One region of the Phyllobacterium sp. K27 genome, then DNA from elsewhere that is predicted to be linked to it. Evidence: riboswitches for the same ligand, from Rfam matches in the RefSeq annotation. Region 1 holds a riboswitch; each other region holds the start of a gene.

Region 1 (7,843 bases):
TAGTGCAGAGCTTCCTGCTGGAGCTGCAGTCAGGAAGCGATAGATGCGATTCCCAGCATTGAGCACGAAAATATCGAACTCCCAGCGGTCGGCCTTTGCCTTGGCGCTAGCCGCAGGCATACCATTAAACGTCGTAGCAGTGACGCTGGTGTCGATGAGGCCTGTAACCCAGCCGCTGCGCATGTAGTCGGTCATCGACGGTTTGCCGGAAATTTGTGTCCCGTCAAACCGGATTGCCACTTCTCCCGGACCTGTCGCCATGACAGCATCGGCGCTGTTATCGATGGTGAAGCCTTCAGGAACTGTGAAGCTCACGCCCAGAAGCGGATGAACGAAATTGCGACCCCGCACATAACCTTCCTCCGGCGTATCCCCATACAGAATGCCGTTTATCCCTTCCAGGAATGATTCGCGATCAGTTGTGCCAACACCTGGAGCGCCAATGCGGCGGGCATGGCCGCGGGCAAGTTCAATTCGCTGCGGTGCAGATGGATGGCTGGCCAGGAAGTCAAGGCTGGCATCGGTGGCGCCGGACACGTTACGGAAATCAGCATAGGAGGCCATCGATTGCAGGAAGCGCGGTGCGGCAAACGGGTCATAGCCCGCTTCGCCGATCATCTTGATGCCGATCGCGTCGGCTTGAAGTTCCTGATTGCGCGAGAACTGCGCCATCCGCAGCTTACCGCGGATCAGGGCCTCCTGTCCGGCAGTATCGCCCTGCAGGACTTCCGATACGACGCGTCCGGCAATAACCGCTTCCTGTTCCCGCTGCTGGCGTTCAATCCCGTGATTGGCAATGACGTGCCCCATTTCGTGGGCAATAACGGCGGACAGCTCGGCGCTGTCGTTGGCGAGGGCGAGAAGGCCGCGGGTCACATAAAGATAACCGCCTGGCAGGGCAAAGGCATTGATATTGGGCGAATTGAGAATTGTTATGCGGTAGGTATGGGTCGGGTTGTCTGAAACCGTCGTCAGATTGCCAACGACCTTTGCAACCATGCGTTCCAGCTTCGCATCTTTATACTCGCCGCCATAGGTTGCAAGAATGCGAGGATGCTGTTCGGCACTTAGTTTGGCGAGCCGGTTGTTTTTATTGACATTATCTACAGTGACCGGGTTCGATGATGGGCCAAGGCCTGCATCTTCCTTGGTGACATTCAGTACCTGGCAACCCGAGAGAAAGGCGAGCATCAGCATGACCTGCGCTGGCTTTTTGCCGCGCTTGGCTGCTTGACCCCATCCTCTATTCAGGGGAGATGTGTGCGGATCCAGAATCATATCCTCTTTGTATCAAGTGCCAAGAGACTCGTATGCCTTTGTTCTTGCTAGCCCGATGTGCGGCCCGGAGCAAGAATTTCATTGTTTTCCTGAAAGGGGCAAGGCGTCGAAAATATGTCAAAGATCAGACTCTTTGTTACCGAGGTAATTTCGCAACAGCGCAGGACCATCGTCGGACAGCAAATCCTTGGCCGGTCCAGAAGCGGCAATGAGCCCATTGTCGAGGAACAGCAGCATTGATGCCAGTCGCAAAGCATCGTCCGGATGATGCGTCACCATGATAACTGTCATTCCTGTTTCTCTATGAAGCTCCTCGATGAGATCCAGCATTTCGTGGCGTAAAGCGGGACCAAGTGAGGCGAAAGCTTCGTCAAGAAGCAAGATAGGGCGGTGGCGTACCAGTGCCCGGGCAATTGCTACGCGTTGGCGTTCGCCCCCGGAAAGAGCTTCAGGTTTTCTCCCCTCCTTGCCTGCAAGCCCGACCTTTTGGATTGCAGCCTGAATTTCTGCCTCATCGATTTGGTCCAGCTTCAAATTCGAGCGGCGCCCCAGTCCGACATTGGACGTTACATCAAGATGGGAAAAAAGATTGTTGTCCTGGAACACCATCGAGACTGGCCGACGCGATGGTGGCAAATCGGTAACGTCAACATCATCGATCAGTATTGAGCCTCCAACGGGTTCTTCAAATCCGGCTATGAGGTTGAGCAGGGTCGATTTTCCTGACCCGCTTGGGCCGATAATGGCGGTGATCGTCGAGGCTTTAATCGACACGTCGAAGCGCATCGCCATGTCACCATAGTCAAAACGTACGGCATCAAGACGGACGGAGACACCGTTTGCGTTCGCTGGCTCAGCCATTTTCAATGCCGTCCCTTCTGGCTAATCGCGTTGCGCCTCGATCGGCGATGATCATGAGAATCAGGCACAGCGCAGCAAGGATAAGTGCAAGTCCTGCTGCGTCGGCGGTACGATAGCTGCCCATACGTTGCAACAGCAAATAGGGCAGGGTTAAAACGGTGTTGTTGCCAAACAGCGCAATGGTCCCAAGGTCCCCGAGTGATAGAGCCATGGCAAATGCAAAAGCTATGCCGAGCGGACGCTTTAAAATTGGCCAGTCAATGATCTTAAGCCGATTCCAGCCAACAATGCCCAATTGCTCGCAAAGCCTGTTGTGACGGCTTGCTGCCGTGTCCCATGACGGACGCAGAATACGGAACGCAAAGGGGATGGCCATTGCCGCATTGACACATACCACCATGAAGGGTGCGAGACTGAACGGATCGACGAAATGGCGGGAAAGAATGAACCATCCCGCACCAATGATGATGGGGGGCACCACCATGATCAAGCTTGCGCCAAGGTCAAGGGAGCGCTCGAACATGCCAGCTTTGGCGTAGCGTCGCTGTGCCGCCAAAGACTCCCGAGCAATCACAAGGCTGAGCGAAATGATCAATGACAGTGCAGCTGCGGTTGCGCCAAGAACAAGGCTGGTGACAATGGCGCGCCAGACGGTGGTTTCGGACAGGAGGCGGCCCAGATCCGCCGACAGGCCGGAAACAACAGTGCCCCCCATGGGCAAGGTGACGAATAGAAAGCCAATTATAATCAGAGTCATATTCAACATGCTGTGCGGCCATGAAGGCGTGTCGAAGCGGCGGGTCGTGGTGCGCAAGCTGAAACCTTCTTCTGTTGGGCGTCCCGCAAGTGATAACAGGCCAAGGACAGCGACTGTCAGGCAAAGCTGGAGAAGCGTCAGAGAGACTGCCCGGGCAATATCGAAATCGAAGTGAAGCGACTGGTAGATTGCAACCTCAAGGGTTGTTGCGCGTGGCCCGCCACCAAGTGTCAGCACTACCGTGAATGACGTAATGCACAGCATGAAGATCAGGCCGGCCACGCCTGAAATATTGCGCAGAATGACCGGCCATTCGATCAATTTGAACTGAGTCCAGTTGCTCATTCCCAATTGTGAGGAAAGTTTCCAATAGTCTTCGGGAATGGAATCGAGACTCGAGAGAATGAGCCGTGTCGCCAATGGCAGATTGAAAAAAACATGGGCAAGGAGAATGCCAGTCAGCCCGTAAATATCGGGAATCATATCCAGCCTGAACCATTCGAAGAAAGCGGCGAGCAGGCCGTTTCGCCCGTAAATGCTGGTGATGCCAAGCACAGCGACAAGCGCTGGCAGTGCCAGCGGCAGAGCGAATAGCCGCAGGAGCATCGCGCGGCCGGGAAAGCTTTGCTGCGCATGCAGTGCGCGAGCAAGCGGGATGGCAAATCCAACGGAAAGCACCATGGAGAGAAGTGCTTGCAAGATCGTAAAGCGTGTAATCCGCCATAGGTAACTGTCAAAAGCAGCAAAGCCTTCTGTGCTGCCACGGAAAGCTTCTATTGCAAGGCTAAGAAGAGAGCCGCCCGCCAATACGCCCAAAAAGGCGAGAGCGAGACCTCCCGCCAAGGGTTTCATCGAATGGGCGACCATCTGTGCTACTTGCTCATGGCCTCAAGCCACTCGTCGATCCAGGCTTTGCGATTTGCCGCCACTTCCTCGGATGTGAAAGCTAGCGTCTTTGCCGGTTTGACCAATGTATCAAACGCAGGATTGAGCGGGTTTGAGGTTTTCGCTGCCGGATACATCCAGTTGTTTTCCGGGATGGTATCCTGAAATGCCGGGCTGGTCATAAAGGACAAAAACTGCGCTGCATTTGGATTTTTCGTTCCATTTACAGTTTGCGCTGCAACCTCAACCTGCAGGTAGTGACCTTCTTCGAAAGACGCTGCCTTATACCGCTCGGTCTTGTCTGCGATCAAATGATAGGCGGGCGACGTGGTATAGGAGAGGACCATAGGCGCTTCGCCTTTGGTAAATAAGCCATAGGCTTCCGACCAGCCGGGAGTGACTGTCAAAACGCGATCCTTCAATTTGGCCCAAGCTTCACCGGCCTTGTCGCCGTAAACCGATTTCATCCACAATACGAGACCGAGGCCCGGCGTAGAGGTGCGTGGATCTTCGATGACGATCTTCTGTTTCGGATCACCCTCAACCAGATCCTTCAAACTCACTGGAGCGTCTTTAACTTTCTCGGTGTCATAAATGACAGCGAAATAGCCGTAATCATAGGGAACGAAAATATCGTCCTTGAAACCGCCGGGAATGTCGATAGCACTCGTATCGATGGCGTGCGGTGCAAAAAGCCCGGTTTGCTGAGCCTCGAAAGTCAGGTTCGTATCAAGGCCGAGAACAATATCGGCCTTTGTCGATTCGCCTTCGAGCTTCAAGCGGTTAAGCAGCGCAACACCATCTGCGACGGCTACGAAATCAACTGTGCATGTACATTGTTTTTCGAAAGCTTCTTTGACTTTAGGCCCTGGTCCCCACTCGGCTGTAAAGCTCTCATAGGTGTAGACCGTCAACTTGCCATCCGCAGTTGCGTGGCTGGAAATACCAAATGCCAATGCGCTGGAAACAAGGGCAAACTTCATAAAATCAAGTGGTCGCATAGGCGCCTCCCAGAGTTTGAATTTCAAAAGGACAGGTGCGCCGGCTTGTAAAGCCGCATCTAATCCCTCCGCCGGTGCAAACCGGATCAGGTTCCGCGGGTTGACTGGATTGGTCCCAGCCTCTCAGCCTGTTGATGCAGGCACCCCGTTAGAGCAGCCACCAGATTAAAGATTGTGGCCACACAGCGCAAGCGGCCTAGCCGGTTGTTTTTGTTACGCCTTCCTCCTTGCCACGCCCGCTTTTGCGTCTGGCTATTGCTTGTGGTGGGAAAGACGGGCGGTCATCGAAGCGCGTCTTTTGTAGTAATTCAAGCGATCCGAAGACCGCCCGTCCGGCGATTTTGCATTCTGCCCGTTCCGCTTGGGAGGCTTCGGTGCCGGGGAATGCCATTTGCGGCATGCCATGCGTCGCCTACTCGCCCCTTAAAGTGCTCGTCCAGCACGCGCCGTTCCTAGTAACGGCAGGGGAACCCTTGGACAGAACGTCCCCGGATGGCGGGTCCGTAACCCGCCATCGGAGGCGCCCATCCTTCCCCAAACTTCGAACGGCTCCGGAAGCTGTTTCCCGCGGGGAAGGACAGGAGCAGAATAATTCAGAGCCAAAGCTGTTGGATAAGTTTTGTGAGATTGTTTTTTGATGGGGGGATTAAGTCGTTTGGCATTGGCGCTGTGCACCCTTCGACAAGCTCAGGATGAGGGAGGTGGGTTGATGGCAGGGAGCCATGAGACTCTTCCTCTTCGTTGTTTCGCCACCTTCACCGTCATCCCACCCCTCTCCGTCATCCTCGGGCTCTTGACCCGAGGATCCACAATTCAGTAACGCGAGAAATCATGTCTTTTAGAGCCAAGCACATAAGCAAAGGATCCTCGGGTCAAGAGCCCGAGGATGACGGCAAGGTGGTGTGAGGATGGCGGAAAGGCGGGTGCTTTTTGCACTCTTTCACCCAATGCCCTCCCTCACAGTGAGCATCCTGAGCTAGTCGAAAGGGCGAACCACGCACACCATCAAATGCAGCCAGCGAACCCTCTCATCGTGAGCCACCCCCGATCTAGTTGAGGGTTGAATTGCTCACAACATGATTGCCCTCAAGTTTGAACTCGTCGATAAAGGCACGAATAATTGCAACGAGCATTTCAGGCTGTTCCACACAGGGTATATGCCCGGCATCCTTGATGACTTCGTAGCGTGCGTCCGGAATCAATTTGGCCAGAGAAAGCACCACCTCCGGAGGCGTTGAGCCATCCTGATCTCCGACTATACAGATTGTTGGTTTTGAGATTCTGCTTGCAACGTGCGTGAAGTCAGCATCGCGAAGCGCTGCGCATGTTCCCGCATATCCGGCCAATGGCTGACGGATCAGCATGTTTCGATAACCGGTCAAGGCCGCGCTGCTTTCGCGATGAAACGGCGGTGTGAACCAGCGTTCAAGGACAGCATCAGCAATGCCCTCAATACCATTTGTCTCTAGTGCGGTGATGCGAGCATTCCAAAGATCGGTATCGCCAATCTTGTGCGCGGTGTCGCACAAGATCAGTGCCCGAACCAGGTCGGGCCGTGAAGCATAAAGCCCCTGAGCGATCATCCCACCCACCGAAAGCCCGCAGATGATTGCGTCCTTGACATTGAGAAAATCCAAAAGGCCCGCCAAGTCGCCGATATGATCGTCAATGGAATAGGGAGATGTGCCGACGCTTGAGAGTCCATGGCCGCGTTTGTCATAAGTAACGATGGCAAAATCACCCGCCAGCCGAATAATGACGTCGCGCCATATGCGGAAATCAGTGCCCAATGAATTGGCAAATACGATGACAGGTTTCGATGCTGGTCCGCCAATCAGCTGATAATGCAGTGTCACACCATTTATATCGGCAAATTGCACGTTTCTCTCCCTTTCATACAAATGATACGGTTCTGTAGAATGAACTTCAGGATTCGCATTCATCAAACAGCGCATGACCCCAGCTATTGCCGTTTAACGGCCCGTAAGCAAGGACGAGATTTAACTCCCGTTCCGATTGGAACGGGGCTATCAAGTCTGCGGGACATCAAGGCACAAACAAAGAAAGCATATGAGGCAGCATTATGGGTGACGTATTTATCTGCGACTATATCCGGACGCCCATTGGCCGTTTTGGCGGATCGCTTGCCGGAGTTCGGGCGGATGATCTGGGGGCCATTCCCATCAAGGCATTGATGGAGCGTAACAAATCTGTCGATTGGGCAGCAATCGAGGAAGTGATTTTCGGATGCGCCAACCAGGCTGGTGAAGACAATCGCAACGTTGCCCGGATGTCAGCGCTGCTTGCTGGCCTTCCTGCCGAAGTACCCGGCACGACGATGAACCGTTTGTGCGGATCGGGCATGGATGCAATTATCACTGCGGCGCGTGCCATTCGCGCCGGGGAAATGGATATTGCCATTGCAGGCGGGGTCGAATCCATGTCGCGCGCGCCTTTCGTTATGCCCAAGGCAGATAGCGCATTCTCCCGCAATGCTGAAATATACGATACGACAATCGGTTGGCGGTTTATCAATCCGCTTATGAAACAACAATATGGTGTGGATTCCATGCCGGAGACAGGCGAGAATGTTGCCGAGGAGTTTCATGTCTCGCGCGCCGATCAGGACGCTTTTGCCGTGCGTTCTCAGCAGCGCGCGGGCAGGGCGCAGGACAATGGCCGGCTTGCAAGCGAAGTAACCCCGGTTTCTATCGCGCAAAGAAAGGGTGATCCTCTTGTTATCGACAAGGATGAGCATCCGCGCCCGCAAACGACAATCGAGGCACTGGCCAAATTGCCGACGCCATTTCGAGCTGGCGGAACCGTGACAGCGGGAAATGCCTCGGGCGTCAATGATGGTGCTGCGGCCCTTATTATTGCATCCGAAGATGCCGCAAAGAAATACGGTCTCAATCCTGTCGCGCGCATTCTGGGCGGCGCAACGGCGGGCGTTGCTCCCCGTATCATGGGATTTGGGCCAGTGCCCGCTACGAAGAAGCTGTGCGCACGCCTCGGACTGGCACCAGCTGATTTTGATGTGATCGAACTTAACGAGGCCTTT
Region 2 (7,843 bases), 970 kb from region 1:
TGAGCGTTCGTCGTATTGAAGCAGGTCCTCGCATGAGCCAGGCCGTAATCCATGGCAATACAGTCTATCTGGCCGGTCAGGTCGGTGGTCCGGGCAAGAGCGTAACAGAGCAGACAAAAGACGTTCTGGCGTCGGTCGATCGTTTGTTGAAAGAGGCTGGTACAGACAAGTCCAAACTGTTGCAGGCCATTATCTGGCTCGACGATATGAAAGATTTTGGCGAAATGAATGCAGTCTGGGATGCATGGGTCGATCCGGCCAATGCACCGGCACGTGCGACAGGTGAGGCCAAGCTGGCAACACCTGAATATAAGGTTGAAATCATCATCACAGCTGCAATCTAAGGATTGAGTATCCAAGTTTAATTGCTTGGGTGCACTGGATTTTTGGCGCGGGAATGAATAGAGTCCGCGCTTCTCCGGATTGCCGTTGTGGCAATTCTTTAAACGCTTGTCTGATTGTGGCCGGTTTTCGTACCGCAAGACGAGGCAAGCATGGGTAAGGAAAACGATTGCAAGTTCTCGTCCGTGATAACAATGTTGAACAAGCCCTAAGGGTTTTGAAGAAAAAGATGCAGCGCGAAGGTCTATTTCGCGAAATGAAGGCCCGTCAGGCTTTCGAGAAACCTTCCGAACGCCGTGTTCGTGAGAAAGCAGAAGCTGTTAGCCGCGCTCGTAAGGCCGCGCGCAAACAGGCTCAACGCGAAGGTCTATTGCCTGGTCCAAAGAAAAAAGAACGCGTTGCACGACCCGGAGCTCCGGCAGGCAATGATTACAACAATAACCGCTAATATTGACGGGCTTAACCGCCCTTCACTGTGACGACAAACCCGCATGGCTTCATTGCTATAGCGGGTTTCGTTTTTAGTGGTCGTATCGGAACTCCGGCCGGTTTCAAAAAAGTGCCTTCTTGCGTGATGCAGTAATGCATTTACTTGTCGGTTATCGCATTTATTGGAGATATGAACCGAATGGCACTCAAGCTGAATATTATCATCGCAAGCACCCGACCCGGGCGGGGTGGCCCCGCTGTAGCAAAGTGGTTCAATGAACTTGCCAAGAAAGACGGTAATTTCGAACCCGTACTAATCGACCTGGCTGATTTCAATTTGCCGATCTATGACGAGTCGAATCATCCTCGCATGAAAAAATATGAGCATGCTCATACCAAGAAATGGAGCCAAGCCATTGAGCCTGGTGATGCCTATATTTTCGTTATGCCGGAATATGATTACAATGCGCCACCCTCATTGATCAATGCGCTGGTCTATCTGTGGAATGAGTGGAATTACAAGCCGGCAAGTTTCGTCAGCTATGGCGGCGTTTCCGGTGGTTTACGTGCTACCGAATCGGTCAAGGGATTGATGTCGGCACTCCGTATGGTTTCGCTTGCGGAGAGCGTTCCCATTCCTTCCTACCAGCAGTTTATCAATGATGATGGTGTGTTTACGCCAAATGAGTTGATCACGACCAGTGCCAGCACGGTTTTGACTGAATTGGCAAAATGGGCTGGTGCGCTAAAGCCACTTCGCGCGTCATGATTTAGAGGCTCCGCTTGACATTAATACGTCCAGCGGGTCATTTTAAGCTATTCACCAGGGGAGTCCCGACAAGGGGCTGAGATACTGCTTCAGGTTTGACCAAGCGCAGTGACCCGTTGAACCTGATCCAGTTCACACTGGCGTAGGGACGGTGCAAAGGTTATCGCGCATGGTGCATTGGCACTGAATCCATTATTGGATTTGCGAGGCTTCTTTTCATCCTTCCGGCACAGAACTGGGTTTCCTGCAACAACGCAAAGGAACCTGACGATGACTGCTGTAACAAAAATTACCGAGGCCCCAAAAGTTTCGACCGGGCCGCTTCCTGCTTCCACCAAGATTTACAAACCGGGACTGATCCATGCCGATATTCGTGTTCCCTTGCGCGAAATTGCGGTTCATCCCACCGCTGGTGAACCAAACCTCGCTGTCTATGATTCATCGGGTCCCTATACCGATGCAGCGGCAAGCATCGATATTAACAAAGGCATCCCACGCATTCGTGAGGCATGGAAAGCGGGTCAACAAGCCGATAGTTATGCTTATGAGGGGCGGCTGATCCAGTCAGCTGACAATGGCTTTGCAACAGGCGAGCGGCTCACGCGAGAGTTTCCTGTTCGGCATCAGCCGCGCCGCGCACATAATGGCAAAGCGATAACACAGCTTGCCTATGCCCGCGCAGGAATTATCACGCCTGAAATGGAGTATGTTGCCATACGGGAGAACCTTGGTCGGGAAGCTGCGCGAAATCAGGTGCGTGATGGTGAGTCCTTCGGTGCATCATTGCCGGATCATGTGACACCTGAATTTGTACGGGATGAGATCGCTCGGGGGCGGGCGATCATACCTGCCAACGTAAATCATCCCGAGCTTGAGCCTATGATCATTGGTCGGAACTTTCTCGTGAAGATCAATGCGAATATCGGCAATTCGGCTGTAACCTCATCCATGGAAGAAGAGGTCGAGAAGATGGTCTGGGCCATTCGCTGGGGTGGCGACACGGTGATGGATCTGTCAACTGGCCGAAACATCCATAACATCCGCGAGTGGATTATCCGCAACTCACCAGTGCCCATTGGAACTGTTCCGCTATATCAGGCGTTGGAAAAGGTCGGTGGCATCGCCGAAGACCTGACGTGGGAAGTCTATCGAGATACTCTGATCGAACAGGCAGAGCAGGGGGTCGATTACTTTACCATCCATGCTGGCGTGCGGCTGCATTATATTCCGCTGACTGTAGATCGTGTTACGGGCATTGTCTCGCGCGGCGGCTCTATCATGGCAAAGTGGTGCCTGCATCATCATCGCGAAAGCTTTCTTTATGAGCATTTCGAGGAAATCTGCGATATCTGCCGCGCCTATGATGTCAGCTTTTCACTCGGCGATGGGTTGCGCCCGGGTTCAATAGCTGATGCAAACGATGCTGCGCAGTTTGCTGAGCTTGAAACTCTGGGCGAGTTGACGCAAATCGCATGGGCCAAGGACTGCCAAGTCATGATCGAAGGCCCCGGTCATGTACCGATGCACAAGATCAAGGAAAATATGGACAAGCAGCTTGCTGTCTGTGGAGAGGCACCATTCTACACGCTAGGACCGCTCACGACAGATATTGCTCCCGGCTACGATCACATTACCTCCGGCATTGGCGCTGCAATGATTGGCTGGTTTGGTACGGCGATGCTTTGCTACGTTACGCCCAAAGAGCATCTCGGGCTGCCCAATCGCGATGACGTAAAAGTTGGTGTTATCACCTACAAGATTGCTGCTCACGCGGCAGATTTGGCCAAGGGCCACCCTGCAGCAAAATTGCGTGATGATGCTCTGTCCCGGGCCCGTTTCGAGTTCCGCTGGGAAGATCAGTTCAATCTGTCTCTTGATCCCGAGACGGCAAGACTCTATCACGACGAAACCTTGCCGAAAGAAGCGCATAAAGTGGCGCATTTCTGCTCAATGTGCGGGCCGAAATTCTGCTCGATGCGTATTTCACACGACATTCGGGCCGAAGCTCAAAAAGAAGGCATGGCCGCAATGGCGGAGAAATTCCGTGTCGGTGGTGACCTTTACATGCCCCTTAATGCCGGAGAATGACAAGGTGACCATCTTGGTCAAAGGGGCCGGTGTTGCCGGCCTCACCATGGCGTACGAGCTTCGAATGCGGGGGGCAGAGGTCACAATTCTGGATCCGTTCGGGGGCGAGCGTTCTGCGGCCTCCTGGTATGCCGGTGGTATGCTTGCGCCATGGTGTGAGCGTGAAAGTGCCGAGCAGGTCATCCTCGACCTTGGAATGAACGCGGCCAATTGGTGGGAAGCAACGCTTCCCGGATCAGTGACACGCAAGGGAACACTGGTTGTTGCTCCACCACGCGATGTAAAAGAACTGGAGCGGTTTGGCGCACTTACGTCGGGTTTTGCGCGAATCGGTGAAGAAGCAATTTTGCTTTTGGAGCCTGATCTTGGAAGGGTTTTCCGCAAAGGTTTGTTTTTCGAAAGCGAAGCGCATTTAGAACCGCGTAGGGTTCTAACAGAGTTAAGGTCAAAGCTCGCAGCGCTCAACACCCGCTTCGAGACAGACATGAGCGTTGCCGGGATTTCCGGTTTTGAATGGGTTGTCGATTGTACGGGAACTGCAGCGCCGGAAAATGGATTGCGGGGAGTGCGCGGCGAGATGCTCTTGCTGCGCAGCAAAGATATATCATTGTCGCGGCCCATACGGCTTATTCATCCGCGTTTCCCGCTTTATGTTGTGCCGCGACCAGACCACATGTTCATGGTTGGCGCGACGATGATCGAGAGCGATGCAAGCGGGCCTGTAACGGCACGCTCCGTGATGGAATTGTTGAACGCTGCCTATAGCGTTCACCCCGCATTCGGCGAAGCCGAAATCATTGAAACCGGGGTAGGCGTTCGTCCAGCCTATCCAGATAATTTGCCGCGAGTGATTAAAACTGGCAATCGGATCAGCATTAACGGACTTTACCGACACGGTTTCCTGCTTGCGCCAGCAATGGCACGGCAAGCCGCTGACATGATCCTGAAAGAAAGGAGTGTATGCCATGAAACTCATCGTGAACGGGCAAGCGCATGAAGTCGCAGCGCAAACTCTCGAAACACTTCTGGTTGAGTTGGGGTTTGAAGATGAATGGCTAGCTACTGCAGTTAACAGCGAGCTTGTGCGCGCAAACGAGCGGCACAATCACGCTTTGAACAATGATGATCGCGTCGAGATTTTGACGCCGAAGCAGGGTGGGTGACATGTTGAAACTTTACGGCGAGGAAATATCATCCCGCATTTTGCTCGGCACGGCGCAATATCCGTCTCCTGCTATTCTCATAGATGCGATTAAAGCTTCACGAACAGAAATCATCACCGTGTCATTGCGGCGGGAAATGGCTGGAGCAAAGTCCGGGGACGGATTCTGGACGTTGCTTCGCTCTCTCGGGTTGCGCGTGTTACCCAACACGGCAGGATGCCACACGGTGAAAGAAGCTGTGCTGACCGCCCACATGGCACGGGATGTCTTTTCAACTGACTGGATAAAGCTGGAAGTCATAGGCAATCATGACACTTTGCAACCGGATATCTTTGCACTGGTGGAGGCTGCTCGTGTTTTAAGTGAAGACGGTTTTAAGGTGTTTCCCTACACGACCGATGATCTGATAGTTGCAGAACGATTGCTAGAGGCGGGGTGTGATGTTCTTATGCCTTGGTGCGCGCCCATTGGTTCCGCGATGGGGCCACAGAATTTACATGCATTACGCTCGATACGCGGGCATTTTCCGGAAGTTCCAATGATTGTCGATGCCGGTTTAGGCCGCCCATCGCATGCGGCAGCTGTGATGGAACTAGGATTTGATGCAGTCCTTCTCAACACCGCTGTGGCAAAGGCAGGGGATCCGGCTGCAATGGCGCAGGCCTTTGCCAAAGCTGTTGAAGCGGGATATCAAGCTCACCATGCAGTTCTATTGGAGCCACGCGATCTTGCTGTTCCCTCAACCCCTGTAATAGGCAAGGCCGTCTTTACATAAAAGCAAGGTTATACTGCCTTCGTTGCAATAACGTGGAGCCACTCGGTTGGCTCATTGTCGTAGCCACTGCCCATGCTGCTTTTTATATCAACTGACGCCCAGGTTTGCCCATATGCCTGTCTAAGCCACTCGGCGGACGGGTAGTTGTAGTAACGGCCAAACTTGTCGCGCCCCTCTTGTTGTCCCGCCTTATAGCTCGCATAAAACCGGCCATTGGCTTTCAAAGCCCGTTCGATACATTGAAGAATAGGTTTCAGGTGTGATCTGGGGACGTGCAAAAGACAAGCGTTCGCCCATACTCCATCAAATTTGTTTTGATAGGTGATCTGATCGAATTTTAACACTTGCGCTGGAACGCCGAGCCGTTTCTGAGCTTGGTAGGCAAGCTCCGCGCTGCCGTCAGTCGGTGTAACATCGAAACCCTGAGCGAGCATGCGCGCGCTGTCGTCACCACCGCCGCAACCGAGTTCTAGAATAGAGCAGCCGGGGGCAAGACAAGCCAGAAAGGAATCCAGCCGTTCATATGATCTGTGATCGTTGCGATTGGCATAAGCCTCTGCTTTTTCTGCGTAAAATCGCAGAGTGTCTTGATCTTCACCGATGATGATATCCTCCTCTAAATATCAAGAATGGCTGGCGTTTTGCCCTTTTCGCCATGGATCAGGCAATCGGCAATCGTCGTTTTGTCGAGAATACCGCGAGTGACATTAGCAACTTCGTTAAAGACATGGCGAATTTCACATGTCTCCTCATTACTGCAATCTTCGCAGCGCCGATAAGCAACTTTACTAAGACATGGAAGGGAGGCTATGGGGCCATCAATCAGACGCAAAACTTCACCGAAGGTAATGTCCTCGGCACCCTTAAGAAGAAGATAGCCGCCCATCTTGCCTCGCCGGCTCATGACAATGCCTTCACGTTTCAGGTCCAACAAAATCTGTTCGAGAAATTTCTTTGGAATATTCTGCTCTTCTGCAATATCCGAAATGAATAGTGCTTTCTCAGAGTCGGCGCGCGCAAGGACGACAAGCGCCCGCAGAGCATATTTGGCTTTTTGCGATATCATTGTTCTCTGCCTACAACCGTTTGGATGCAGTCATAGCCCTTCGAGAGACATTTCCTAGTATAAAAACGTTAAAAAATCGAGTTTCCTTGCGACGATGCGATATCTTGAACCAGAGCATATAAGGGTTTGAGACGCATCATTCATTCGGGCATGGAGGCTTCGGGTGATCGTCGCCTACTTTCCCTCTTGAGATACAACAATGATCGTATCGCTCTGTTTTCATCATTTTGGTCATGAGTAGTATTTCATTTCCAGATTGCCGCATTTATTAGCAAATATAATCTTCCTCTTACCCATTTTTATCGCCACTCTCGCAAAAATTGTTCGTGAGTCCAAAAAGGCATGCGAAGCGATTCTGGTTTGAAATTTGGGCGAAAACGCCTTCGTCTGGGAGATTTTCATGAAGAATTTAGTTGCTTACGCCGCACTGACGCTGGGACTGGTTTTAAGTCCGGTACATGCCGCTGAAGAACCGACGGAAATTCTCAATGTTTCGTATGATATCTCCCGCGAGCTTTATGATCAGATCAATAAGGCCTTTAGCGCAGCCTATAAAATACAGGCCGGTAAGGATATTACCGTAAAACAGTCACATGCAGGCTCCTCTAAACAGGCCCGATCTATCCTGGAGGGTCTTGAAGCTGATGTCGTGACGTTCAATCAGGTAACTGACGTGCAGGTTCTGCACGACAAGGGCAATTTGATCCCAGCCGACTGGCAGTCACGCCTTCCCAACAATGCATCGCCATATTATTCGCTACCTGCTTTTCTTGTGCGCGCCGGTAATCCCAAGAATATCAAGAATTGGGATGACTTGATACGCGAAGACGTGAAAGTTGTTTTTCCCAATCCGAAAACATCCGGTAATGGTCGTTACACTTATCTCGCTGCTTACGCTTATGCACTAGAAACAAACAATAACGACGAAGCAAAGGCGCAGGAGTTTGCCAAAAAGCTGCTTGCCAATGTTCCAGTATTTGACACTGGTGGGCGTGCTGCGACCACGACTTTCGCTGAACGTGGTATCGGAGATGTTCTGATCACCTTCGAGGCAGAAGTGTTGGGTACTCGCAAACAGCTGGGCGAAGACAAATACGAAGCGGTTGTTCCTCCGGTTAGTCTTTTGGCCGAGTTTCCTGTTTCTGTAGTTGATAAGGTTGCCGACAAGCGCGGATCGCGAGCAATTGCTGAAAGCTACTTGAAATTCCTTT
Region 3 (7,843 bases), 630 kb from region 1:
GGCAATTGATCGCGATTTCCTCCGTCCACGCGTAGCTGTCATTCAGAACATAACGGGTGAAGAATTGCAGGAAAACGCAGCCGGTCATCAGCCAGAAAACAAAGAGCGTCAGCCAATCCTCAACCGCATATTCCGATAGATTAACGACAGGTGCCGCGTCCTCGAATGAGTGTGCAAGCTCTTCAGCCGTAATCTGTGTATGAACTTCCTTGGACATGGCTATCTCCGTCCTCAGGGCAAGAAAAGTGGCCGGGAAGCCAAACTACCCGGCCAGTCTGAATGTGTTACTTGATGGCGCGAATGGCTTCCCAGTCGGACTTTTCGTAACCGAAGTCTTCGAACTTCACCTTCTCCAAAACGGTCTTTTCAAAATCAGCCTTGTCAACTTCGGTAACGGACAGGCCACGCTCCTTGAAGCTCGCAACGAGTTCCTTTTCCTTGTCAGCAATGATCTTGGTCGTCTTTTCGGCAGCTTCCTGCATCACATCGCCGAAGATTTTCTTGTCTTCATCGCTAAGGCTGGACCAGAGCTGCTTGGAAACCACGGTGTTCAGATGATCAACAATATGACCGGTCAGAATGATGTTCTTCTGAACTTCGAAAAACTTCTTGGCTTCAATCGTCGTCAGCGGGTTTTCCTGAGCTTCAACAGTGCCGTTCTGCAATGCCAGATAAACCTCGGCAAAAGCGATTGGCGTTGTATTGGCGCCGCAGGCACGTGGCATTGCCAGATAGGCTGGAACATCCGGAACGCGGATTTTCAACCCGGCCATGTCCGAGCACTTGGCGATGGGCTTGTTGGCCGTCGTGTGGCGCGTACCGTAATAGCTCACCGATGTAATGTGATTGCCGGTTTTCTCCTCATAACCAGCGGCAAGCCGTTTGAAAACGTCACTCTTGGTATAAGCGATCAGATGGTCGGAATCGCTGAAAATATAGGGGAAATAGGTGACGCCGATGGGCTTGAAATCACGAGCAGCAAAGCTTGAACCCGAGATAATGATATCGACCGTGCCAAGCCTCAGGCCCTGATTGATATCCGCTTCCTTGCCAAGCTGAGATGCTGGAAAAACGTCGATCTTGTAACGCCCATCGGTACGCTTGGCGATTTCTTCTGCCGCCCATACCGACTCGGTGTGAAACGGTTCGGATGTTTCATAGACATGCGCCCATTTCAGCGTGGTTTGCGCCTGTGCAACCACTGCCGAAATGGCAAGGGCCGCCGCAGCGCCAAAAAGTGTAGCCAGTTTGAGTTTCATTGTTGTTTCCTCCCTGATTGAATTCAGTTCTCGTTACTTCTGTCGAGACGCCTTTGTCGAATGGCCTCTCTCCGTTTCCAGCTCCTCGTCAAAACTTCTGGAAAACCTCAACTGCGATTGATGCAGATGATGTTGCATCGCAGCCTTGGCGCGAACAGGATCACCACCTGCAATGGCGTCGCGAACTGCGCGATGTTCCTCAAAGGCTTCCCGCCATGAAGCCGCGCTCTCAAAATAGCTTGCCAGCCGTGTGAAATAAGGCGTCATGCGCTGGTCGAACAGTTCACCGACAACGCGGTCGAGCGCAGAGTTTTCCATGATACCGGCAATGGTCGTATGGAATGTACGGTCAAGCGCTATTGAGACTTGCGGATTGTTGAATGTCCGCGCCATTTGCGTCAGTACATCATCCATCGCTGCTATGTGTTTCGGCGTGACAATGCGGGCAGCCTCTTCGGCAATCGCGCACTCAATCAGGGCGCGTGCCCTTAACAACTCGAAAGGCCCTTCAAGTTCCTCGGCCTGAACCTGAAGACGCTTTGGTCGTGGTGACCGTGCGACGTAAACGCCCGATCCCATGCGAATGTGAATGAGCCCCTCCACCTCAAGGGCAATCAAAGCCTCACGAATGGTGGGACGGGAAACGCCAAGCTCCTCAGCCAGCTCACGCTCACCGGGCAAACGCTCACCGACACCCAGCTGACCATGTTCGATCTGGCTTCGTATCTGGTCTGCCACCTGCCGGTAAAGCCGACGGGACTGAATGGCTGCGAACATGTGAACCTCCCCGCCCGGCTTCCCATTTCCAGGCAACTGGTAAACTGGCCTTACCAATATATAAGTGATACATTGATATATATGATTGAGTCAACCGCTGGTTGCGAGCTACTTTTGGCAGGTCGGTCTTGTCTTGATTTATATCGCCGTGAAAGGCGGCTAAGGTCATTGTTACATTATGTATCAGAAAGTGATTGCCGCTAAGCGAAGCGAACGCGCTAAGAGAAACCACTCGTTAAAAGAGTTGCTTCGTCAAACCGGTGATAAATGCTGCCTGATACACGATCGCTTCGGACATTTGCTTGCTTGAGCTTCGCCTTGATTTTGGGCGCATGCACCACGACGGATACCAAGCTACCCGAGACTGCATCATTGCCGATTCCTGAACAATCTCCACGTGTTGCTGCTGCAGAAGCTGCCGCCAGTCCGGTTATAGCGACAGAGGGCAAGACGAGCGCTGCCGTTGCTGCGAGCACAAAAAGTGCACCGGAGTTCAAAGATACCGGAACACCGCTCGACAGTCTGATCTCAAAATATTCCGTTGCCTATGAAGTGCCTGAATCGCTGGTTCGCCGCGTTGTGCACCGGGAAAGCCGTGGCAATCCACAGGCACGCAACGGCCCCTATTGGGGCCTGATGCAGATGTTGCCAGCGACAGCACGCGGAATGGGCCATACCGGCTCTGCACAGGATTTGCTGGATGCAGAAACAAACCTCAAATTTGGCGTGAAGTATCTTGCCGGTGCCTACAAGGTTGCCGATAACAATCCTGATCAGGCCGTGCGGCTTTACGCTCGCGGCTATTACTATCAGGCCAAGAAAAAAGGGCTTCTGGAAGAGACGGGCTTGAAGCCATCGAGCAAGCCGGTTGAACCCGCCTCCACCACAATGACGGCCATGGCCCCTGCCGAAACGTCCGCTGCATTGCCTACGCAACTCGCTTATTCAGGAGAGACTGCCGTGATGTTCCCCGCCGCCGTCCCGCTGCCTGTGCAGCGGCCTGACATGGCTTCGGGCGCTGCCGCACCGCTTTAAACTCCTACTGCGCGGATGCCGCTATGCCGCCCACCAGCGATGGAAGTGGTGAACCGGACCACGCCCACGACCAACTTTCAGCGTTTCGCCTGCTGACATGGCCGCCGTCAGATAGTCTTTGGCTTCACAAACGGCACTATGCAGCGCCATTCCCTTTGCCAGGCCAGCGGTAATGGCAGAGGCCAGTGTGCATCCCGTACCATGGTCGTTCACAGTTTCGATACGCAGCGCGGAAAACCGCTTCATCGCCGACCCGTCAAGCAGGATATCCGTGCTCAATTCCCCTTTGCCATGCCCGCCCTTTATGAGCACGGCCGAGGGACCCAGCTCAAGCAGCTTTTCCGCCTGCCGCACCATCTGGGTTTCGTCTTCGGCGATCGGCATATTTGTCAGCAAGGCAGCTTCCGGCAAATTGGGAGTGAGCAACAGCGCACGCGGCAAGAGAAGCTGCCGCAGTGCATCAATTGCGGCTGGCTGCAATAAAGGGTCACCGGCTGTTGCGACCATCACAGGGTCGAACACGGCCTTGCGTTGCCAGTGATCGAGCCCTTCCGCAATTGTCTCTATGGTCGAGACTGTCGATACCATGCCGATCTTGATCGCATTCACGTCGAGGTCGGAGAGGACTGCATCCATCTGCGCCCGGATGATTGCTGGCGAAAGATTTTCAATCGCGGTCACACCATTCGTGTTCTGCGCGGTGATAGCGGTGAGGACGCTCGCACCATAAACACCCAGCGCCGAGAAGGTTTTCAAATCGGCCTGAATCCCTGCCCCGCCCCCGCTATCGGACCCGGCAATGGTCAGCGCTATTGCAGTCATGCTGGCTCTCTTACCCGCAAGGCTTGATCCACTGCGGAGCGCAAAGCTTGCGCCGCCGCTTGCGGATTATCCTGCCGGAAGATTGCGGAAATGACCGCAACGCCATCTGCACCTGCTTCAATAGCGAAAGGCGTGCGCTCCAATCCGATACCGGCAATAGCGCCTATGGGCAGATGCGGTTTGGCCCCGCCTATGATAGCAGCCAGGCGCTTGAAGCCATCAAAGCCGATAGGTTGCAGATTTTCCTTGGTGGGCGTTTCAAACAGTCCGCCAATGCAGGCATAGTCAATATCGCCGTCGATTGCAGCTTGCGCATCCGGCTCATTCTTGACCGTCAGCCCGATAATCGCATTTGGCCCAAGCAGACGGCGGACATCGGCAACCGCCATGTCTTCACGCCCCACATGCACACCCTCAACGCCAGCGGCTAGAGCAACATCCACCCGGTCATTGACGAGTAGCGGCACACCAGTTTCTTTGAGCGCGGCATGTATCTGCCGTGCACGATTGATCATATCGCGGGTTGCAGAATTCTTGTCGCGATATTGGATGATCGTGGCGCCACCACGCGCCGCTGCGAGGGCTAATGCTCCCAAATCTTTACTAGGGCCAATAGCATCAAAATCGACAATGGCATTCAGGCGGTAATCTACTTGTGGCACGTCGCGGACTCCATTTAATGGAGCAATTCCAGCAAAAGTGTGAAGCGGTTTTGCGTCCGGAATTGCGTAAAACTAATAAGGTCAGAGCGCCGTTAAGCGCTCTACTGGAAACCCGGATATGTGCGAAGAGACGAAACCAGCGTGATAACTGCTCAATTCCCGTTCCTACGCCGGCATAATCCGGATCAGGTTCAAGGGTCTTGGCTCAGCGCCATCTCAGCATCGTACGATGCCCCCCTCGGAATGAAGTCATGATGAGACGGCGCATTGCGGAAGTCAATGCGCCGTTATGCGGGCCGGACAAAGCCTTCACTCGCCACAAGCAGGTTGCGCGTGTAATCTTCCTTGACTGCATGGCGGGCAAGGTCTGCCGCCGACAGGCGTTCCACCTCTGCGCCGCTCTGCATCACCATCAGCCGGTCGCACATATGGGTGACCACCGCCAGATCGTGGCTGACCATCAGGAAGGTCAGCTTTCTGTCCCGCCTTATCTGTTCAAGCAGATTCAACACTTCCGCTTGGACCGAGGCATCAAGGGCTGATGTGGGTTCATCAAGGAGCAGGATTGACGGCTCAAGGATCAATGCGCGGGCAATAGCGACCCTCTGGCGCTGTCCGCCGGAAAGCTGATGCGAATAGCGGAAGCGAAAGCTTGAACCGAGACCGACTTCGTCAAGCGCGCGCAGGATGCGTTTTTCGATGTCGGCAAAGCCATGCACGACCAATGGCTCCAACAGCAGGCGATCCACGGTCTGGCGCGGATGCAGCGAGCCATAGGGGTCCTGAAACACCATCTGTACTTCGCGATAAAATGCCTTTGTCCGGGATGATCCCAGCGTCTTGCCGTTGACTGTAATCGTGCCGCCTGTAACAGGCGCAAGTCCCGCGACGGCCCGCAGCAAGGTTGATTTTCCTGAACCGGACTCGCCCACCAGACCAAAGGATTCGCCTTGCTGGACGTCAAGACTGACCCCGCGCAATGCGCGAAAGCGTTCAAACTTCACTTCAAGATTTTCGACGCTAAGAGCCGCCATTTGCAGATTGTTCATGCGGCCCACTCCGGCTTGCGGTCAAGAACCGGCAACGGATGCCGGTCGGTGCCGATCTGCGGCATACAATTCATGAGACCACGCGTATAGGGATGTTTGGCATTCTTCAGATCAGCCGCAGCGATCTCCTCGACAATTCGCCCCGCATACATGACAATCACGCGGTCGCAGAATGATGAGACCAGCCGCAAATCATGGGAGATGAAAATCAGTCCCATGCCGCGATCCCGCACAAGATCGTCAAGGATACGCAGCACATCAAGCTGCACCGTCACATCTAGAGCGGAAGTCGGCTCATCTGCGATTAATAGCTCCGGCCCGGTAATGAGCATCATGGCGATCATGGCGCGCTGTCCCATACCGCCCGACACCTCATGCGGATACAGCTTGAAGACCCGCTCGGGGTCACGTATCTGCACAGCAGCAAGCATATCGAGCGCGCGCTTGCGTGCCTCACCTTTGCTCACCTTCTCATGGGTCCGCAGCGTCTCAACAATCTGCCTGCCGATACTCATGACCGGATTAAGCGAGTATTTCGGGTCCTGGAGGATCATGGCGACACGATTGCCGCGCAGGCTGCGCCGCTCCTTCGCAGAAATATCCAGAAGGTCCATCCCGTCGAAATTCAACGTATCAGCGCTGATCTTCGCATGAGCCGGCGTCAGCCCCATGATTGCGCGCCCGGTTTGGGACTTTCCTGAACCGGACTCCCCGACAATGCCAAGCCTTTCGCGGCCCAGCGTGAATGAAACACCACGCACAGCATCGACAACGCCGGTACGCGTGGGAAACTGGACCCGCAGATCCTTGACTGTCAGCAAGGCACTCATTGATTGTTCCCCCGCGGATCGAGCGCATCACGCAAGCCATCGCCAAGGAGATTAAAGCCAAGACTGACGATCAGAATGGCAAAACCCGGTGCGGCTGCCACCCACCACTGGTCCATGATGAAGCGGCGGCCCGATGCAATCATTGCGCCCCATTCAGGCAATGGCGGCTGTGCACCTAGACCAAGGAAGCCAAGTCCCGCCGCGACCAGGATAATTCCCGCCATATCGAGTGTCACACGGACGATCAGAGATGAAAGGCAAAGCGGCATGATGTGGCGCAGCACGATGCGGATTGGCGATGCACCCATGAGCTGCACAGCGGCAATATAATCAGAATTACGCACGGTCAGCGTTTCAGCTCTGGCAATACGCGCATAGGGCGGCCACGAGGTCACCGCTATGGCAATGACTGCATTCTCAATACCCGGTCCCAGTGCAGCCACCAAAGCGAGAGCCAGAATAAGTTTTGGAAACGCCAGAAAAATGTCGGTGAGCCGCATCAGGATGGCATCCACCCAACCCCCGGCATAGCCGGCAATGGTGCCGACGAGCAAACCAATCGGTGCGGCAATGATCGCCACAAGAATAACCACATAAAGTGTCAGTCGCGAGCCATAGATCAGACGCGAGAGAATATCACGGCCCTGATCATCCGTGCCAAGCCAATAGTCCCCGCCGGGCGGCAATAGACGTGCATTACGCAGGTCGCCTGCAACTGGCGAATGTGGCGCAAGCTGAGGCGCAAACATCGCCACCAGCACCAGAGCAAAAATAATGCCAAGACCGATCACAGCCAGCCTGTTGCTGGCAAAGCGGCTCCAGATCAGATAGGCGCGGCCAAGACGGGCTTGCATACGCGACTGCGGCCGGTCGCTCATCAGCCATTCACGGCGGGAAATTGGTTTTGCGATCTCACTCATCGTGCGCGCGTCCGTGGGTCAAGTAGCCGATACAGAAGATCGGAAAGAAGGTTGATGGCGATGAATACGGCACCAATGATAATCGTGCCGCCGAGCACTGCATTCATGTCGGCGTTCTGGAGCGAATTGGTAATGTAGCTGCCAAGACCGGGCCAGGAGAAGATTGTTTCGGTTAGCACCGAACCCTCAAGCAGATTGGCAAAGGACAGCACGATCACAGTCAGCAATGGCACAGCCGCATTGCGCAAGGCATGGGCCCAGATAATCCGCGTTTCGGAGAGGCCCTTGGCGCGCGCTGCAACAATATATTCCTGCTCAAGTTCGTTGAGCATGAAAGAACGCGTCATCCGGCTGATATAGGCCAGCGAGAAATAACCCAAAACGGAGGCTGGCAGGATGATGAAGCTGAAAATATTGCGGAACACTTCCCAATTGTTCTGCAAAATCGCGTCGAGCAGGTAAAGTCCGGTGATCGGTGTAAAGGTGTAT
Region 4 (7,843 bases), on a different replicon from region 1:
GTAGCCTCGCAATAGTCCAGCGGCGCCTAGTAGCAGCGAACCAGTGCAAACACTGCACACCCAGCGCGCTCGCGCCCCGCGATCAGCCAAGAAAGCGATTGCGGCAGAATTCCCCATAAGATCCATCGTGGGTTTCGCGCCGCCGCCAACAAAAAGGACGTCTGGTTCCGTCCAAGCCTCCTCAAAACCATGCGTGGCCTGTACGCCAAGGCCGCAGTCCGTAAGCACCATACCGGGGCGATGCCAAACATATTGCACTTCGTAGTCTGGCAACAGGCTCCACGCTTGAATTGGACCTACTAAATCCAACAGAGTCATGCCCGGATAGACAATGGCTAGAACTTTCATAGCGCTCTCCTCGTATTCCTAGTGCTTAATTGGGAAAGGTTAACGACACAGATGGGGTCCATTCGAACAGGTCAGCTTTCCACCCAATCCTGCTGTCCGCATTCGACTTATAGGACATGCCATTGACTTCACCCAGCCGCGCAGCGGTGAACCCTAGTCACTTCAAGGGCAGACACCATTCTTTCTTGAGTTTGCAAAGCTTCTCTAGCATTGGTTGATATTCCTTCGTTATCATTTCGGTCTCCGCTTTGCCTCGAGCATGGATCATGTAGCCGTGAGGGCCTGGGGTGTGAAGTTGAGGATACGGCGTCTCGCGCCAACGCCCATGCTGCATGAGATGTTGCCCTTCTTCTGGCGTCACAGTTGCCGCGCCAACGTCTTCGGCAGAAACATTTGAGGCGTAAGTCATCACGTGCGGAAAGTTGATGGTCTCGACCTCTCCGCTATTGTCCGGATCTCCGTACGTCCTCTGAATTGGTGCCAGCATGTATGAAATCCCCGGCCGCACAGGTGCCTTGTAATAATTGGTGTTAAATCTTTCCTGGATGAGCCTCTTGAGTTCCTGAGGTGGCTTTCCCTTGGCTTGCATCTCCGCGGCGTCGAAAAAGACTTTCATATTGGCCTCGGCACCGGCTTGATCGAACGAGACCGGGTAGAGAATATCGTCTCGATACCTGCTGAATGGCCACTTACCCCTGAAGGTGTCGTCGCCAGTTCGTGCAACCAGAGTGTGGAATCCATTCGTACCCTTACGCGCGACCTCAAAGCCTTTATCGGGCGTTAGAACGTACACTGTAGCTTCATCTCTAAGGTGCGGCGGGAGCGCGCTGAGCGCCAGTTGAACTTCCAAATCTCGCGGCAGAGAATCGACCCTGTGCGTGTTGCCGGCGGACTGTTTGTTCTGCGCGCTCGCTGCGACCGAGAAAAACAATCCCATCGTTAGGATAATCGCTTGAGTAATTCTCATCGTGAGCCTCCTGATTAAATGGCTTCTGAGCGAGGCAACCGTGAAACGAATGGCGGTAATCCAGCGCCCGCGAGCAGATAGAGCTGTGCGAGCCCGCTGAGGGCTAGACAGGTTGCTGCCAAGATCATCGGAATGGCCCGCCCGCAAGCGAGACCATTGAGAGGTGCCTTCGCGACGAAACGAATGGTTGGAAATGCGGCCCAGAAAGTTGGTCTGGGCGACGGCATTGGGAACCGCAAGTTCATCCGCGACTGCGTTTTGCACCGTTTACTCCTCTAGCCCCAGTGCCTGGAGACCCGCCTGACCCATGGCGCAGCGTGAAAGACACTCATCAGCGCATACATCAGGGTCATGCCGCTCAGCGGCGAACCATGCCCGGCCGAGCACACGATGTCGGCCATGCTGCCGTGCTCAGTCGCCGTTAGAAGCGTCATGATCACGAAGACGGGCGCTGCCGCTAAACTTAGCCAGTCGGCGGCGCCCTTAGGGGCAGCGTCACCGCTTTCATTACAAAGCGCGCCGGAATCGCATCCGCCGATATTGATCTTGCTCATGCCTTCCTCCTGCAGTTGCGCGTCGAAACAGTGCCGGCACGTCTCCACCCCGGCATTCGACACCTTGATCCTTATTAGGCGCGATCAGCTTCCGTCTCCCCGGTGTCATGCCAGACCCACCAATCGTATGGCGGTGTCTGGCGATAGCCCTTGGGAGAGTCCTCCCACTCCTCCTGTCGCCCGAGGGCGGTCATATCGAGGTAGTTCCAGGTGTTCCCCATCTGCTCGTCACCACGGCCACCGTTGGTTGAGTAGGTTAGGAATACGCGGTTGCCGTCGCGAATGAACGCCAGCGTGGCGTGCCATTCGGCCACACCGAAGTCGGCGTCGAAATCGTCCGTCAGCGTATACCAAGGGATGTGCGTCCAGCCCATCTGCGCCTTCAGACGTTTGACGTCCGGTTGCGGTGCGCGCGAAACGAAAGCGAGGCTCGTGCCGCGGGCGTTCAGATGGGCGGGATGTGCAACTTGATCGGCCACCATCGAGCAACCGATACAGGCACGCTCCGGCCAGCGGGATACGCCGGGCTCAAAAAAAGCGCGATAGACGATCAATTGCCGCCGGCCCTGGAACAGGTCGAGCAGGCTCAAATTGCCGTTGGGACCGACGAACGCATAAGCCTTATCCACTGCCAACCACGGCATCCGCCGGCGCTCCGCGGCCAGCGCGTCGCGGGCTTTGTTGTGCGCCTTCTCTTTCACGAGCAGCTGCTCGGACGCAGCCTTCCACACCTCAGCCGACACAATCGGCGGCGTTTGCATTCCGAGCAGCTCGCTCATTTGGTTGCTATCAGATGATATGGTCATGCTTCTTGGGCCTCCGAAGTTGGATGTATTTCAAGTGCGGTTCCAGGTTGCCTTTTCGTTGCTGCTACGGGTACAGGAACACTTGCCGCGCATACTCAAATCGTCGGAACTCCCAGCGTTCAGGCGAGGCCATTGTGAGATGGGACGACCATCGGCGCGCACGCGGTACTTGCCTTCTCCCCACCCTTGGGGCCAGTCCGCGGGCGAGTCTTCCCACGGCTCCTGCCGCCCGTAGACGGTCAGGTCGAGCAGCCGGTAGTTGTTGTCCATCGCCTCGACGCCGCGCATCGTCGTCCAGTACGTCTCGAAGACGTCGGATCCTCGGCGTAGGTAGCAAACGAGGTACATGTTGCCTGCGGCGCGGCCGGCGAGAAGCGTATCGAGCGAATCCTGTGCCGAGTACCATGGCATCTTCCAGCCCATGAAATCGCGATAGCGGGCGCTTTCGTCGTATGGACCTTGGCAGAACGTGGCGTAGGTGACGCTACGAGAATGAAGATGGGACAGCTCGCGGACCTGCGTCGTAAAGAAAGTGCAGCCCTCGCACTGCTTCGGAGCCGGGCGGCCATCGTACCACATGAAGTAATAGGCGATGAGCAGCCTACGTCCCTCGAACGCGCTCAGCAGCGTCACAGCCCCGTGCTCGCCGACAAGCGGCGTGGCGCAATTTACCTGGACCATAGGCAGGCGACGGCGGGCAGCCGCGATGGCATCGCTTTCCTGTGTGTGGGCCTTCTCCCGGACCCGGAGCGTACCAAGCTCTGCGTGAAACTCAGCGCGATCGACAGTCCGCGGGAATTCAGGTTGATCGGCTAGGCTCTTGCTCATCAAGCTCTCCGTAACGCCGAGGTCGTTCCGATGCTAATGCTGCTGCCGATGTTCCTGTCAGCGGCTAGGGAAGGGGTGAAAGGGCACTTTGCTTTTCGTCCGCTCTGCGCCGGGCTCACGAGGTCGCACCGTCTCAGTCTAGACTAGGCAGCAATCGGTATGGCGTAAATGCCAAAATGGTGCGATTATCTGCCAATGCTGATTGCGGTCGCCATACTGGTTTATCCGGGATTCGAGCTATTGGACGCCAGCGGACCTGCGTCTGTGTTTGGCACGGCAAATTTTGTGCTTGTGCAGAGGCAAAAAGATCCTGCTTACGAGATTTCGGTAGTGTCGTCGACAGGAGGCGCGGTTCGCAGCAGCAGCGGCGTCAGTGTGGATACGAAACCGCTGTCAAAGGCTCCTCCGCGAAAGCTGCACACCTTCCTTGTTGCGGGGGCAGAGGAAGAGCCATTGCGACAAGTCCTCAAAGACCCTATCGTCCGCGAACGAGCACCTCGCTGGGCCGAGAAATCGAACAGATACGGTTCCATTTGCGCAGGCACATTCGTGCTTGCCGATCTTCAGTTGATTGACGGTCGCCGCGTCGCATCGCATTGGAGTGCATGTCAACCACTGGCTGAAGCCTATCCAAAGGTCGAGGTCGACGAGAACGCGATCTTCGTTGAGGACGGCAACGTATGGACCTCTGCTGGCGTATCGACAGGAATCGACATGGCACTTGCCATGGTTGCCAGTGACACATGTAAAGCTATCGCCAATGACGTGGCGAAGCGGCTCGTCCTTTATGTCCGCCGACCGGGCAACCAGTCACAATTTAGTCCACTGCTGCGAGCCCAGCGAACCGCAGAGCATCCTTTCGGCGACATGATGGACTGGGTGCATCTGAATCTGGAACAGAAGCTGGACGTACCCACCCTGGCGGCGCGGACGGGTCTCAGCGAACGTAGCTTCTTCAGAAAATTCACCGAGGTGATGGGCGAGACGCCGGCGCGCCTGATCGAATCCATTCGGCTGGACGCTGCACGCTTGCTGCTTTCGCAGGGTCTGGCGATCAAGTTGACCGCGTTGCGCGTCGGACTTCCCAGTTCCAGGTTTGCAAAGGCCTTCGAGCGCCGCTTCGGCGTGTCCCCGGGGCTGTATCGAGAAACGCACGTGCAATCGGCGATCCGGGCGAAGACGGCGGGTCAGGGATCAAGCCCTATTTAGTAACCGCGCGCAGAGGACAAACCAGTGATCGAAGACGTGGAAAGTGATCAGCATGGCGCGCTCCGCTCGCCGTACGGTCCCGGTTCCGCGCTGAGGCGGCCGTCGTCGAACAAGCGGTTTCGCAAGATGACGCAGTTCGGTAGCGCGCAAGGCTCATAACTGAGGTCGACTTTTCGTGGAACCGCACCAATCGATCAGCCGAATGGCACACTGGAAGTGCTCTCCCAGGAGTTCTCAGTTCAGGAGGCAATGCGAGATAGGTGCCTTGATCTGGTTTCCTCAAGACATGTATCTAGACTTCAGTTTACGGACGACGAAGCCACTTCCACCTCCCGGTTGACCACTCTCAATGCAATTTCCTGCGGGTCACGCATCCCTTGGGCAAATAGGGAAAGTACCATCCGAGATGTTCTGGCTGTATGTTCATGGGTTTGAGGGTCACGTCCAAGCATGGTCGAAGCGATCATATGCGCGGTTTGCATACAATCCCATTCCTCTGCCGAATATTGTTGTTCATCACGTCTATTGAAGGGCAAATCCAAACTCCATCCTGGAAAAGGCGAGAGCGCGAATGGGTCGCGTCGAAGCTTCTCAAGCGTTCACCAGAATGGTGTGAAAGCACCTGCTGCGATTAGAGTCAACGGAGTATGAGTAGGTTGTAGCCTTCGCCGCATCTTGTTCCCGCCCAAGAGCCTCTCAATCTGGCCGTGCAAGATTTCTCGGTATGAACCGTCCGTCGATAACGATCAGCCCAAAGATCAGCATTGCCATTCCGACGATTTGGTAACTGGTCAGTATCTCAACGAGAAACACAGTGCCCAAAAGAGTTGCGCTGAATGGTACAAGAAATCCAACCAGCTAAATATTAGTGGCTCCGGCCGAGGCCAGCAGCCGACAGAAAATAAGGCTGGCCAAAGCTGTGGAAAGAACGCCTAGTCCGATGAGTTCCCAAAGCGATGATGTGGAAGGGAAGGACATAGTCCAAGGTCTGTCGATCAAAAGCATTGCAGGCAAGACAATGACCGATGAGGCAGTGACTTGCCCTGTGGCAGCCCCTAAAGGCGTGACACCGCTCTTCGCAAATCGGCGACCAAACACACTCGCGAATGCAGATGATGATGCCGCTAGTAGCACAGCAAATTGCGAGAAGACACTGTTGCCAAGGTAGGTCAATGCTGAGGCCCGATGATCACCCCTACACCGGCAAATCCAATGATCGTGCCAGTCAGCCTTATCAGCGAGAGCCGCTCGTTATCCGTGAGAAAGTGAGCAAGGACAACGACGATTACCGGAGAGCTGGCTGCGAGAATGGCGGCGAGGGAGCTTTTGATTTGAGTTTGCGACCACGCTGTCAAACTGACTGGGACGACACTGTTTAGTAGTGCCATCAGGAAAAGAGATCCCCACGTGCGATATCCCCGAGGTATCGGTTGTCGGCTAATAAGCAGTGCGCACCAAAGGACGACCGTAGCCGTCAGAACACGGCTGAAGACAATTGTTATCGTCGGTACATCCCGGAGTGCAATTTGAGTGAAAAAGAATGAACCGCCCTATAGTCCTGACAGGAAGAGCAACGTGGACCATTCAAGTGGCGTCATTGCTCTTGCAAATTTCTGGTGCATTAATGGATTTTCCTACTTACTCCGTGCATGCCAGACCTAACAGCGGTACCTGCGACAAAGCGTTCCCGAACAACCTTCTGGCCAATGAACTGCTTCTAGTCAGCTGGTTGACTTCCTATAATCTCAACGAGCAAGTTCTCCTCCGCGAACTGCCGTCGGATTTGCTGTAAGGCCGCCGCTTCTGAGTAGGCCGTCACAGTGAAAGTCGCTACTGCAGGATCGCTTCCGCCCAGCAGCGGATTTGACATCCTTAATGTCCATAATCTGAGTTGCTTCTCGCTAGCCATTCGCTTCCTCGCAAATGTAAGCGGATAATGGCGTGATAAAATATGGAGTCCAACAGGGTTGGCCTTACACCACTTTTCATTCCCATTCCTCCGCCGGCATTATCCGGTTCAGGTTCTGGGGTCGTTCCTTACTGGAACCTCTCAGCCGACTACGGCTCCCCCTGGTAGATGCAAAGCTAGATGACAAACAATACGGTTGCAAGCTATCGTTTAAGCAGGAAGTTGATAAACCTCAGCATGATCTGCGGCTTCACGCCTTCCTTTGAATGAGGCATGTCGGAGCTCGGCGTCACCGGTCCATGCTCTAAACTCATTTTCAGCCACAAGCACCGGTTTAGTGAACACAAGATACTTGCCTTCAATAGGCGCAGCTGCCTTCTTTCGCTCGAAAATTGCCCGACAGGCTGCAATTGGCGCCGATGTCTACAATCAGCACTTCGCACAATAACGGCTCAGCAGCGAATGGACAGGACGGGAGCTCGAACCTTAATAAAAATTGTGGGTGAAATGAGCCGGCAAAACCCAACCGTTGCGGCTGCATGATTTCTGCCTCCTGCATATCAGAACATATGGGATTTGAACTCGTGAGCCGATCTTACTCACTACGATCGGTAGCGAACGGCGATAGAGTTAGGCGTCATTCGGTGACGAGACAGTTCATCCTGCAACTGGGCTGGAGGATGCGGAAATCCCGATGTCAGGGCACGATATCTCTCCATCCATCAATCAACCGATTAGTTCCTGCCTCAAACATGAAATAGCATCCGCCTCCAATGATCGGTTGGCCGAATTTATTAGAGATTGGTTGGTCCATGAGATCACATAGTAGCAACGTTCCAACGCCTCCATGTGAAAATATCACGACATCCCCACCACCATTTCGTGAGGCTACACAATCGTTGACTGCCGATTTGATTCGGGTCTGTGCATCCTCGGCTGGCTCCCATCCCTGAAGGCTTTCCTCGGGCCTAGCAAAGAACTCGTCCACCATTTCCCAAAACTTCGGAGGGGCGACGTACCCTGTCGAAGAGCGGACATTCTCCCCCAAGCAGGAATTAATAGTGAAATCGACACCGTGAACCAGTTCGAAGGATTCTGCGCAGTCCAATGCCTTGCGTTCATCGCTGACGAAAACATCTGTCACAGTTGAAAGTTCAGGTCGGGTGCAAAAGCCTTCAATCCGCTTTCTCCCATCATCAGAAAGACTCCACTTTGGGACGGG

Evidence for each region. Region 1 has a riboswitch for thiamine pyrophosphate ahead of thiB (thiamine ABC transporter substrate binding subunit). Riboswitches for the same ligand answer to the same signal wherever they lie in the genome.
Region 2: linked by a shared signal. The riboswitch ahead of thiC (phosphomethylpyrimidine synthase ThiC) and the one ahead of thiB (thiamine ABC transporter substrate binding subunit) in region 1 are both predicted to bind thiamine pyrophosphate.
Region 3: linked by a shared signal. The riboswitch ahead of thiE (thiamine phosphate synthase) and the one ahead of thiB (thiamine ABC transporter substrate binding subunit) in region 1 are both predicted to bind thiamine pyrophosphate.
Region 4: linked by a shared signal. The riboswitch ahead of ACYJL1_RS17745 (EamA family transporter) and the one ahead of thiB (thiamine ABC transporter substrate binding subunit) in region 1 are both predicted to bind thiamine pyrophosphate.

The regions. Positions count from the first base shown of each region.
Region 1 is NZ_CM139240.1:751,983-759,825, forward strand. Features, by position in the region: gene ACYJL1_RS03645 (M48 family metalloprotease) at 1-1,197, opposite strand, end outside; gene thiQ (thiamine ABC transporter ATP-binding protein) at 1,396-2,139, opposite strand; gene thiP (thiamine/thiamine pyrophosphate ABC transporter permease) at 2,132-3,763, opposite strand; gene thiB (thiamine ABC transporter substrate binding subunit) at 3,769-4,782, opposite strand; TPP riboswitch at 4,829-4,940, opposite strand; gene ACYJL1_RS03665 (hypothetical protein) at 4,979-5,182, opposite strand; gene pcaD (3-oxoadipate enol-lactonase) at 5,832-6,662, opposite strand; gene pcaF (3-oxoadipyl-CoA thiolase) at 6,866-7,843, shown strand, end outside.
Region 2 is NZ_CM139240.1:1,726,967-1,734,809, forward strand. Features, by position in the region: gene ACYJL1_RS08380 (RidA family protein) at 1-344, shown strand, start outside; gene rpsU (30S ribosomal protein S21) at 512-790, shown strand; gene ACYJL1_RS08390 (NADPH-dependent FMN reductase) at 971-1,540, shown strand; TPP riboswitch at 1,587-1,707, shown strand; gene thiC (phosphomethylpyrimidine synthase ThiC) at 1,811-3,628, shown strand; gene thiO (glycine oxidase ThiO) at 3,633-4,625, shown strand; gene thiS (sulfur carrier protein ThiS) at 4,594-4,791, shown strand; gene ACYJL1_RS08410 (thiazole synthase) at 4,793-5,566, shown strand; gene ACYJL1_RS08415 (class I SAM-dependent methyltransferase) at 5,575-6,174, opposite strand; gene ACYJL1_RS08420 (RrF2 family transcriptional regulator) at 6,183-6,632, opposite strand; gene ACYJL1_RS08425 (sulfate ABC transporter substrate-binding protein) at 7,033-7,843, shown strand, end outside.
Region 3 is NZ_CM139240.1:119,007-126,849, forward strand. Features, by position in the region: gene ACYJL1_RS00625 (TRAP transporter small permease) at 1-217, opposite strand, end outside; gene ACYJL1_RS00630 (sialic acid TRAP transporter substrate-binding protein SiaP) at 285-1,259, opposite strand; gene ACYJL1_RS00635 (FadR/GntR family transcriptional regulator) at 1,293-2,036, opposite strand; gene ACYJL1_RS00640 (transglycosylase SLT domain-containing protein) at 2,343-3,071, shown strand; gene thiD (bifunctional hydroxymethylpyrimidine kinase/phosphomethylpyrimidine kinase) at 3,093-3,893, opposite strand; gene thiE (thiamine phosphate synthase) at 3,890-4,555, opposite strand; TPP riboswitch at 4,701-4,804, opposite strand; gene ACYJL1_RS00655 (ABC transporter ATP-binding protein) at 4,843-5,604, opposite strand; gene ACYJL1_RS00660 (ABC transporter ATP-binding protein) at 5,601-6,434, opposite strand; gene nikC (nickel transporter permease) at 6,431-7,354, opposite strand; gene ACYJL1_RS00670 (ABC transporter permease) at 7,351-7,843, opposite strand, start outside.
Region 4 is NZ_JBTWND010000002.1:180,518-188,360, forward strand. Features, by position in the region: gene ACYJL1_RS17715 (DJ-1/PfpI family protein) at 1-348, opposite strand, end outside; gene ACYJL1_RS17720 (hypothetical protein) at 506-1,579, opposite strand; gene ACYJL1_RS17725 (hypothetical protein) at 1,591-1,869, opposite strand; gene ACYJL1_RS17730 (DUF899 domain-containing protein) at 1,944-2,648, opposite strand; gene ACYJL1_RS17735 (DUF899 family protein) at 2,706-3,503, opposite strand; gene ACYJL1_RS17740 (GlxA family transcriptional regulator) at 3,672-4,712, shown strand; gene ACYJL1_RS17745 (EamA family transporter) at 5,882-6,238, opposite strand; TPP riboswitch at 6,690-6,793, opposite strand; gene ACYJL1_RS17750 (hypothetical protein) at 6,832-6,966, opposite strand; gene ACYJL1_RS17755 (histidine phosphatase family protein) at 7,319-7,843, opposite strand, start outside.